Regions from separate parts of the Mesorhizobium sp. M7D.F.Ca.US.004.01.2.1 genome, predicted to be linked through region 3. Evidence: predicted binding sites of a transcription regulator. Region 3 holds the regulator's gene; each other region holds the start of a gene.
The links. The regulator LexA, encoded in region 3, represses DNA repair genes until DNA is damaged. The targets are predictions, from matches to a motif close to TGTTCNNNNTGTGTTCNG.
Positions count from the first base shown of each region.

Region 1: EN993_RS09900 (single-stranded DNA-binding protein) is a predicted target of LexA. The motif match lies at 1,567-1,584, and genes of this name have one in related genera.
Region 2: recA (recombinase RecA) is a predicted target of LexA. The motif match lies at 1,948-1,965, and genes of this name have one in related genera.

Region 1 covers NZ_RZRQ01000046.1:21,691-24,967, forward strand. The annotation lists gene EN993_RS09890 (MarC family protein) at 1-352, shown strand, start outside; gene EN993_RS09895 (OsmC family protein) at 384-809, opposite strand; gene EN993_RS09900 (single-stranded DNA-binding protein) at 945-1,466, opposite strand; gene EN993_RS09905 (metalloregulator ArsR/SmtB family transcription factor) at 1,693-2,007, shown strand; gene EN993_RS09910 (SRPBCC domain-containing protein) at 2,004-2,507, shown strand; gene EN993_RS09915 (ATP-dependent Clp protease proteolytic subunit) at 2,530-3,135, shown strand; gene EN993_RS09920 (hypothetical protein) at 3,227-3,277, shown strand, end outside.
Region 2 covers NZ_RZRQ01000110.1:9,712-12,988, forward strand. The annotation lists gene alaS (alanine--tRNA ligase) at 1-497, opposite strand, end outside; gene recA (recombinase RecA) at 793-1,890, opposite strand; gene EN993_RS16880 (carbohydrate kinase family protein) at 2,171-3,115, shown strand; gene EN993_RS16885 (pseudouridine-5'-phosphate glycosidase) at 3,191-3,277, shown strand, end outside.
Region 3 covers NZ_RZRQ01000120.1:3,765-7,041, forward strand. The annotation lists gene EN993_RS17765 (ComEC/Rec2 family competence protein) at 1-1,445, shown strand, start outside; gene lexA (transcriptional repressor LexA) at 1,439-2,176, opposite strand; gene kynU (kynureninase) at 2,615-3,277, opposite strand, start outside.

The DNA of each region.
Region 1 (3,277 bases), on a different contig from region 3:
GCGCCGGCAGGACCGCAAGGAAAAGATTGGCGACGTCGCCATCACCAAGGACATGATCCACAACATCGCCGCCTTCCCGCTGGCGATCCCGCTGATTGCCGGACCCGGCGCCATTTCGGCGACTGTGCTGCTCTCCGGTTCGTTCCAGGGCTTTGCCGCGCAGGCGGCGCTGGTCGGCATTATCTTCGTCTGCCTCGCCATCACCTATCTGGTGTTCGTGCTGTCGGAACGCATCGACCGCATTCTCGGCCAGACCGGACGCTCGATCCTGACCCGGCTGCTCGGCGTCATCCTGGCGGCGCTGGCCGTGCAGTTCGTGGCGGATGGCATCAAGGCGCTGATGGCGGGCTGAACGGCGGTCCCTACTGCCTACTGCCTACTGCCTACTTCGCCGTCGTGTCGATCACTTCGAAATCGTGGGTAATCGTGGCGGTCTTGGCCAACATTGCGGAGGCCGAGCAATATTTTTCGATCGAGAGGTCAATTGCCCGTTTGACCTTGTCGGGCGAGAGCGCCCTGCCCTTGACGACGAAATGCATATGGATGCGGGTGAACACCCTGGGCTCGGTTTCGGCCCGGTCGGCGTCGAGTTCGACCACGCAGTCCTCGACCGCCTCGCGGCCCTTTTCGAGGATATGCACGACATCATAGGCCGAACAGCCGCCGGTGCCGATCAGCACCAGCTCCATCGGGCTCGGTCCCGGTGTCCTGCCTTCCGGTCCGGGGGCGGTTCCCAGCACGACCTTGTGGCCGCTGCCGGATTCGCCGACGAAGGTGCGCTCCTCAACCCATTTTACGCGTGCTTTCATCGAACTCGTCCTTCGCCATATTTCGTTGATCGCCAAATCAGCGTTCAATTCGACAATGCAAAACCCCGAAAGTCCATGAGGGACTCTCGGGGCGCAATGTTTGACTTAAGCCAAAAATAACATCTGCTGTTGCGATCAGAACGGAATCTCGTCGTCCAGTTCGCGCGACGAACCGCCACCGCCGCCGCTCTTGGCACCGCCACCACCGCGATTGAAGCCTTCGCTCGGGCTGGACTGGCCGAAATCGGAACCACGGGTGCTGCCGCCACCGGCATAGCCGCCGACCTGGCCGCCTTCGCCCTGTCCGCGTGCGTCGAGCATCTGCAGCTCGCCGCGGAATTTCTGCAGCACGACTTCGGTCGTGTACTTGTCGGCGCCGGTCTGGTCCTGCCATTTGCGCGTCTGCAGCTGGCCCTCGACATAGACCTTCATGCCCTTCTTCAGATACTGCTCGGCCACCTTGGCGATGCCCTCATTGAAGATGACGACGTTGTGCCACTCGGTCTTTTCCTTGCGCTCACCGGAATTCTTGTCGCGCCAGCTTTCCGAGGTGGCAATGCGAATGTTGACGACCGGCTCGCCCGAGTTCAGCCGGCGGATTTCAGGGTCCGCACCGAGGTTACCGACCAGAATGACCTTGTTGACGCTACCCGCCATGATATTTCTCCGCGCTCATCTGAAACAAATTTTTGTCGCAGCACCTTACAGGCTGCCGACGTCAGCCGCCTGCCATGGCTGCCTTTACCCACAAGGTTTTTGTTCCCTTTTCGTTCTTATCTGCATCCCTGCCGATTGTCAAGGAATGGCAGCAATGTCCGAAGGCCTCATATGGGTTTGAAAAGAGCGCTTGCCAAATCAATAAGTGAATGCTTATGCTTTGGCCATGATCGAAGCAGAGATTTTCCGGGCCCTGGCCGACCCCACGCGCCGCGCCGTTTTTGAGCGGCTCGCCGCCGGCGAGATGAGCGTATCGGAATTGCGCACCGGCATGACGGTGTCACAGCCCGCGGTGTCGCAGCATCTGGCGGTGCTGCGTGGCGCCGGCCTGGTGGTCGAGCGGCGTGTGGGCCGCAACGCATTTTACCGCGCCGACCCGCAGGGGCTCGCCCCCTTGCTCTCCTGGATCGAACGCTACCGGACCTTCTGGCCGGAGCGCATCGAAAGGCTGAAGGCCGTTTTGAAGGACATGGATCAATGAAGAAGGCGAGATTGACGACCAACGAGAGCCAAAGCGACGCCGCGGACGCGATCGAGTTCGAGTACGACCTTGCCGAGCCGCCAGAAAAGGTCTGGCGGGCCCTGACCGTTCCGGAGCTGCTCGCCGCCTGGATGATGCCGAACGACATCAGACCCGAGATCGGCAATCGTTTTGCCTTCGCCGGTCCGAATGCGCCGATCGAATGCGAAATCCTCGACGCCGAGCCCGAACGGCTGTTGCGCTATTCCTGGCGGGAGCGCTCGCAGCCAGGCGGCGCGGCGCGGCAGGCCCCGCTCGACAGCCCATTGGACAGCATTGTCACCTTCACACTCGCCCGCACGGTTTCCGGCGGCACGCATCTGCGCATCGTCCATGATGGCTTCGCCCGGACGGCAATGCCCGCAATTGCCATGGCCGGCGCCGGCTGCCGGCTTTCACTTGACAGTTCACGCAAGCCAATCGCCGCAAACATGCCTCGCCTCTTGCTGCGTGCAGCCTGAGCGACAACAACGGAGACATACAATGAGCGGCCTTGCCAGTCTGGTGCCGATGGTGATCGAGCAATCGAGCCGCGGCGAACGTGCCTTCGACATCTTTTCACGGCTGCTGCGCGAGCGCATCGTCTTCATCAATGGCGAGATCAACGACGACATCTCGGCACTGGTCTGCGCACAGCTGCTGTCGCTGGAATCCGACAATCCCGACAAGGAGATCTCGCTCTACATCAACTCGCCGGGCGGCGTGGTGACCAGCGGCTTCGCCATCTACGACACGATGCAATATATCAGTTGCCCGGTATCCACCGTGTGCATGGGCTTTGCCGCCTCGATGGCTTCTTTCCTGCTGATGGCAGGCACACCGGGGCGTCGTATCTCGCTGCCGAACGCCACCATCCTGCTGCATCAGCCGCTGGGCGGCTTCCAGGGCCAGGCCTCCGACATCCAGCGTCATGCCGAGCGCATCGGCCGGACGAAACGGCACATGGCCGAACTCTACGCGCAACATTGCGGCCGCACCTATGAAGAGGTCGAGCGCACGCTGGATCGCGACCACTTCATGACCGCCCGGGAGGCACAGGCATGGGGCATCGTCGACCATGTTTTCGACACGCGAAAAAAGGCGGCATGAAGCCAAGCCCCTGATCCTGGCTCCTGCCGGTTGTCGAAGATTTGACGACGCTGGTCTGGTCCCATCGCCGGCACGTCACTATAGTCTTGCGATGACCGACACTTATCCGTCCAGACCATCGCGCCGCGTCATCGCCGTCGTG
Region 2 (3,277 bases), on a different contig from region 3:
GTATCGCCCATTGCCCAGAAATTGTCCGAGGTCGCGATGCGAATGATGCGATCGTCCGAAAACCCGGCGATCTTCTTCCAGAAGCCGGCCGCCTCGTCGTCCGTGTGATAGACGGTGACCAGCAGCTTGTCCTTGTTCAGCCCGAACTCCTTGGTGATCAGGTTCCAGGCAAGCTCGATGGCGCGCTCCTTGAAATAGTCGCCAAAGGAGAAATTGCCGAGCATCTCGAAAAAGGTCAGATGGCGCGCGGTATAGCCGACATTGTCGAGATCGTTGTGCTTGCCGCCGGCGCGAACGCTCTTCTGGGCGGTCGAGGCGCGCGAATAGGGCCGCTTCTCCAGGCCGGTGAAGACGTTCTTGAACTGCACCATGCCGGCGTTAGTGAACATCAGCGTCGGGTCGTTGCGCGGCACCAGCGGGCTCGACGCGACGATCTCGTGACCCTCCTTGCGGAAGTAGTCGAGAAATGTCGACCGGATTTCGTTCACGCCACTCATGAATGCTGCCTTTTCGGAAGAGCCGCCGGCAAACCGACGGAAATGGGCTCTGCGTTTTAGAAGATAGGACTTGGCCTTTTAGCCGCCGCGCTTCACCCTGTCCAGAAACACGGAATTGGTCCAATCCATGGCCCCTGCCGGCAGTTCGAACCCGCTTGGTTTTGCCGCCAAAACGCAAAACCGCCGGCACTGGGCCGACGGTTTCGAAACGCAATACTCGGAACTCGATTACATAAGCCTGAGATAATAGAACGCGATTATGGCCGAACTCCGGCCGGCATCGCGCACGAAGCTGTTACATCGCGCCGGATTCTTCCTCGAAACCGTCGTCGCCACCTTCAGAGCCGCCATTCTCAAGGAACTTCTCGGCGATCAGCCCGGCATTCTGCCTGAGCGCCAGTTCGATCTCGCGCGCGGTGTCGGGGTTATCACGCAGGAACAGCTTGGCATTCTCGCGACCCTGGCCGAGACGCTGCGAATTGTAGGAGAACCAGGCGCCCGACTTCTCGACCACGCCGGCCTTGACTCCGAGATCGACCAGTTCGCCGGTCTTGGACACGCCTTCACCATACATGATATCGAACTCGACCACCTTGAAGGGCGGCGCCAGCTTGTTCTTGACCACCTTGACGCGGGTCTGGTTGCCGACGACCTCGTCGCGGTCCTTGACCGAACCGATGCGGCGGATATCGAGGCGCACCGAAGCGTAGAATTTCAGCGCGTTGCCGCCGGTGGTGGTTTCGGGCGAACCGAACATGACGCCGATCTTCATGCGGATCTGGTTGATGAAGATGACCATGGTGTTGGAGCGCGAGATCGAAGCGGTCAGCTTGCGCAGCGCCTGGCTCATCAGGCGGGCCTGCAGGCCGGGCAGCGAATCGCCCATCTCGCCTTCGATTTCGGCGCGTGGCGTCAGCGCGGCGACCGAATCGACCACCAGCACGTCGATGGCGCCGGAGCGCACCAGCGTGTCGCAGATTTCCAGCGCCTGCTCACCAGTGTCGGGCTGCGAGATCAGGAGGTTCTCGAGATCGACGCCAAGCTTGCGGGCATAGACTGGGTCAAGCGCGTGCTCGGCATCGACGAAGGCGCAGATGCCGCCCTTCTTCTGAGCTTCGGCCACGGTGTGCAGGGCCAGCGTCGTCTTGCCCGAGCTTTCCGGCCCATAGATCTCGACGATGCGGCCGCGCGGCAGGCCACCGACGCCAAGCGCGATGTCGAGGCCAAGCGAGCCTGTCGGCACCGTTTCGATCTCGACGACCTGCTCGTTCGCGCCGAGCCGCATGATCGAGCCCTTGCCGAAAGCCCGCTCGATCTGCGACAGCGCCGCATCCAGAGCCTTTGATTTGTCCACTGCCTTATCCTCTACAAGCCGCAAAGAATTCTGAGCCATGATACATCACCCCTTGGTCGTCAATGAAGGCCGGACAATCCGTAATCCCTGCCATTTTGTACCTTTTTTGTTCTCGTTTGGCAAGAGGGGTCAAATATCTGAAAAACAATCAATATCCAGATTTGTTCTTTTTTTGTCTCACGATTCGTTTCACGATGCATCCCGCATTGGGCCAGACGGCTCGATTGTTTCGATCTGCCGAATCGCTGCCTTGCATGCGAAGCTTCGTCACGCAGCCTAGCGCTTGTGCGGCTGGAATAACAAAGGTCATATCGCCGGCATGCTGAAATCCGCGAAAATACTGGCCGTAGGCGGCGCCCATATCGACCGGCGCGGTCAGGTGTCCGGCCCCTACGTGCCTGCCGCCTCCAATCCCGGCACGATGCGCGAGGATGTCGGCGGCGGCGTCTTCAACGCTTTGCGCAGTGCGGTGCTTCGTGGCGTCTCCGCGTCGCTCATGTCGGTGCGCGGCGGCGATGCCGCCGCCGACACCGTTTCGCGAGCCATTGCCGAGGCAGGTATTGCCGACCTGTCGGCGGTGTTCCTCGACCGCACCACGCCGAGCTATACGGCGCTGATCGACCGCGAGGGCGAGCTGATCGTCGGCTTTGCCGACATGGCGCTCTATGACCTGGCGTTTCCCAAGCAGATCAGGCGCTCCAAGGTACGGGAGGTGATTGCTGCCGCCGATGCCGTCTTCTGCGACGCCAACCTGCCGACGGCGGCACTGGAGCGGCTGGTTTCGCTTGCCGCCGGCAAACCCGTCTTCGCCATTGCCATTTCGCCGGCCAAGATCGTGCGTTTGAAGCCGGTGCTTGGCGATCTGGCCGTCGTCTTCATGAACCGGCGCGAAGCGATCGCGCTGGCAGACCTGGACGCCGCGGCTTCTCCGCAAGACATCGTCGACGGGCTGAGACGCGCAGGGCTCAAAAGCGGCGTGGTGACGGCGGGCGGTGGCCCCATGCTGGGCTTCGATGAAGCCGGCGCCTTCTCGATCCTGCCGCCGCCGCCAAGAAAGGTCGCTGACGTCACCGGCGCCGGCGATGCGCTGGCGGGCGCAACGGTCGCTGCCTTGCTGCGCGGCCTGCCGCTGCGGGTGGCCTTGCGCGACGGCATTGCCGCGGCGACGCTTGCCATCGAAAGCGCCAACGCCGTTCCGGAGTTCACCACGGCGAGCTTCGCGGAAGCGTTGGCTCTTGTGCCGGATGCGCAGGAAGTGGCATGAGACCGGCAAATTTATAGTGCCGCAGTGTTGCCGAGCGTCCCGATGGACGCGCCGCACTCCGGATTGGAGACCCAGATGACCCCAGAGACCGCCCGCCCCTTCATCGATATCCACGCGCCGGTGGTGCAGGCCCTGGCCGCCGGTCGGCCGGTGGTGGCGCTG
Region 3 (3,277 bases):
TCTCCATTTCAGGACTGCACATGGCGCTGGTCGCCGGCACCATCATGGGTCTGCTGCGCGGCGCCTTCGCCTTGTTTCCCGACTTTTCCGCGCGTCGTCCGGTCAAGAAATATGCCGCCGCCGCGGCACTGTTCTCGATCGCTGCCTATCTCATCATCTCTGGCGTCGTCGTTGCCGCCGAGCGCAGCTTCATCATGCTGGCGGTGATGCTGATTGCCGTTCTGTTCGATCGGGCGGCACTCACCATGCGCAATCTGGCGATCTCGGCGATCGCCGTCATCGTGGTGTCGCCGCACGAGGTGGTCGGCCCGAGCTTCCAGATGTCCTTCGCGGCAACCGCAGCACTTGTCGGCGCCTATGCCGGCTGGTCGGATCATCGCGCGGGGAAAACCAGACCGCCGCCGCCGAAGCGATCCTTGCCCGGCTTCCTGACGCGAAAATTCCTGCTGGCGGCGGGCGGCTTGGCCATGACATCCATCATCGCCGGCGGCGCCACGGCGCTGTTTGCTATCTGGCATTTTCAGCGTGTGTCGCCGCTAAGCCTGTTCGCCAATCTGGCCATCATGCCAATCGTGTCACTGGTTGTCATGCCTTTCGCCGTCCTCAGTGCGCTGGCGATGCCCTTCGGCGCCGATGGTCCATTCCTTTATGTGATGGGCAAGGGCCTGACCGCGATGATCGCCATGTCCGGATGGATTTCCGAGCGTTCGCCCGTCGATGGAGTCGGATTGATTTCGCAGCAGTCTGTCCTGCTGGTGGCGATTGCCCTGGTCATCGCGACGATGGCGACGACATGGCTACGGCTCGCCGCTCTTCCCTTCGCGCTTGCCGGCCTGCTGACCGTTTCGGATACGCGCACACCCGACGTGCTGATCTCCGAGGACGCTCGACTGGTTGCGTTGCCGATCGGCGGCGGCGAGTTCGCCGTCAGCCGCGCACGGCCGAACGAATTCACCGTCGACAACTGGAAGCGCGCACTGACATCCGAAACCATCGTCGTGCCGGAAGTCTTCACCCAAGGAGACGCACAATTCGAGATCGCGGATGCCCCGGAACTGCCGCCGGGATCGCCGTTCTATTGCACGTCAGGCGTTTGTCTCGCCAGGCGCACGTCCGGCGCGATCATTGCTTATGTCGAGGATCGCAAGGACACGTGGAAAGCCTGCGGCTTCGCCGGGCTGATCGTAATCAATGACGCGACGGCCTATGACGCTTGTCACGATCCGCTGGTTCTCGTCATCACCAAGCGACAACTGGCTCGCAAAGGCAGTGCTGCCGTCTTCTTCGATCGCCAGTCGGCGACCGCGCCGGCAACCGTCAGCTTCGCGGTGGACAGGCCCTACCGGCCTTGGCATGAACAACGCAAATTCTCACGCGAGGCGAGGGGACTGCCGCCCTTCAAGAGACCCGAGAAGCCAGTGGTTAAACCGCAGCTGCCTCAGTAGCGGCGGATCAGGCCGACGAGCTTGCCTTGCACCTTGACCCTGTCCGGCCCGAAAATACGGGTTTCATAGGCCGGATTGGCGGCTTCGAGAGCAATCGAGGCGCCCTTGCGGCGGAACCGCTTCAGCGTCGCTTCCTCTTCATCGACCAGCGCCACGATGATTTCGCCGGGGCTCGCCGTGTCGGCATTGCGGATGATGACGGTGTCGCCGTCGAAAATGCCGGCCTCGATCATCGAGTCGCCCTTGACCTCCAGCGCATAGTGCTCGCCGCCCATGATCATGTCCGGCGGCACCGAGATCGAATGCGTCTGATGCTGAATGGCGTCGATCGGCACACCGGCAGCGATGCGGCCCATCACCGGGATCGACACCGCGGAGACCACGTCGTCGTCATTGCCGGCCGAAGACATCCGCGAAAGCGCCGGCTTGATCTGCCGGCCAAGGCCGCCTTGACCAAGACTGCCCTGGATGACGCTTGGCGAGAATTTTTTTGCCGCGTTGAGGCCGGGCGCGATCGAATCCGGCAGCCGCAGCACTTCCAGCGCGCGTGCCCGGTTGGGCAGCCGGCGAATGAAGCCGCGCTCCTCCAGTGCCGTAATCAGCCGGTGAATCCCGGATTTGGAGGCAAGATCGAGCGCCTCCTTCATCTCATCGAAGGATGGCGGAATGCCGCTTTCCTTCAGGCGTTCATGGATGAACATCAGCAGTTCGTGTTGCTTGCGCGTCAGCATGGCGGCCCCCAAGGTACCTGAAACCAGAATCAGAAAAACAAACCCAGAACAAACACTATCTGTTCCAGTTGTGTTCTGCAACCGTTTAAAGTTTAATGAATTTGTTAAGGTGGCGGAAATTATTCCGCGGTTGCAAGCGGATCTCGTCGACGCCTGCATGCCGTCGCAGTGCGCTTTCCGACATTGAAATTGTTATGGTTAATAGCCTGTGGCCCATCCCGAGATCAGGCCTGGCATGGCTGCCGACAGGCCCCTCGACGGTGGGCTTTCCAGCTTTCGTTTGCCGTGAACGAAACGAAGCCAAAAACGCCAACCTTGGTTAATTATTGTAGCCTGCGCTGGCCACCAGCAACGAACGCATGTGCGAGCTGGAAATTCGTCTCTTCGTCATCCGACCAAGGGGAGAGCCGATGACAACAGATCGTCGAGACGGCTGCGTTAGGTAACGGCCTCCTTGACGGCGAAACGCTGGTCCTTCCATGCACCCGTGCGCAGAATGTCTTCCAGCACCTCGACCGCCAGCCACACATCCTTGTAGCCGACATAGAGCGGCGTGAAGCCGAAACGGATGGTCGATGGCGCGCGGAAATCACCGATCACGCCACGCTCGATCAGCGCCCGCATGATTTGATAGCCATGATCGTGAAGGAACGACACCTGGCTGCCGCGGCTGGTCGTGTCGCGGGTGGTCTCCAGCGTGAGACCATAGGCGCCGCACTTTGCTTCGACGAGCTGGATGAACAGTTCGGTCAGCGCGACGCTTTTCTTTCGCAATGCCGCCATGTCGACGTCGTTCCAGATGGCAAGCGCACCCTTGAGCGCCCGCATCGACAGGACCGGCTGCGTGCCGCACAGAAAGCGGCGGATACCGGTGCCGGCCACGTAACCCTGTTCGAAGGCAAAGGGCCGCGCATGCCCCCACCAGCCGCTGAGTGGCTGGCTGATCTCGCCGTGGTGGCGCCGGGCGGCATAGATGAAGGCCGGCGCGCCCGGACCGCCGTTGAGGTACTTGTAGGTGCAGCCGATGGCGAAGTCGGCATTTGCGTGATCGAGCTCGACCGGCAGAGCACCCGCGGTGTGGCACAGATCCCAGACGATCAG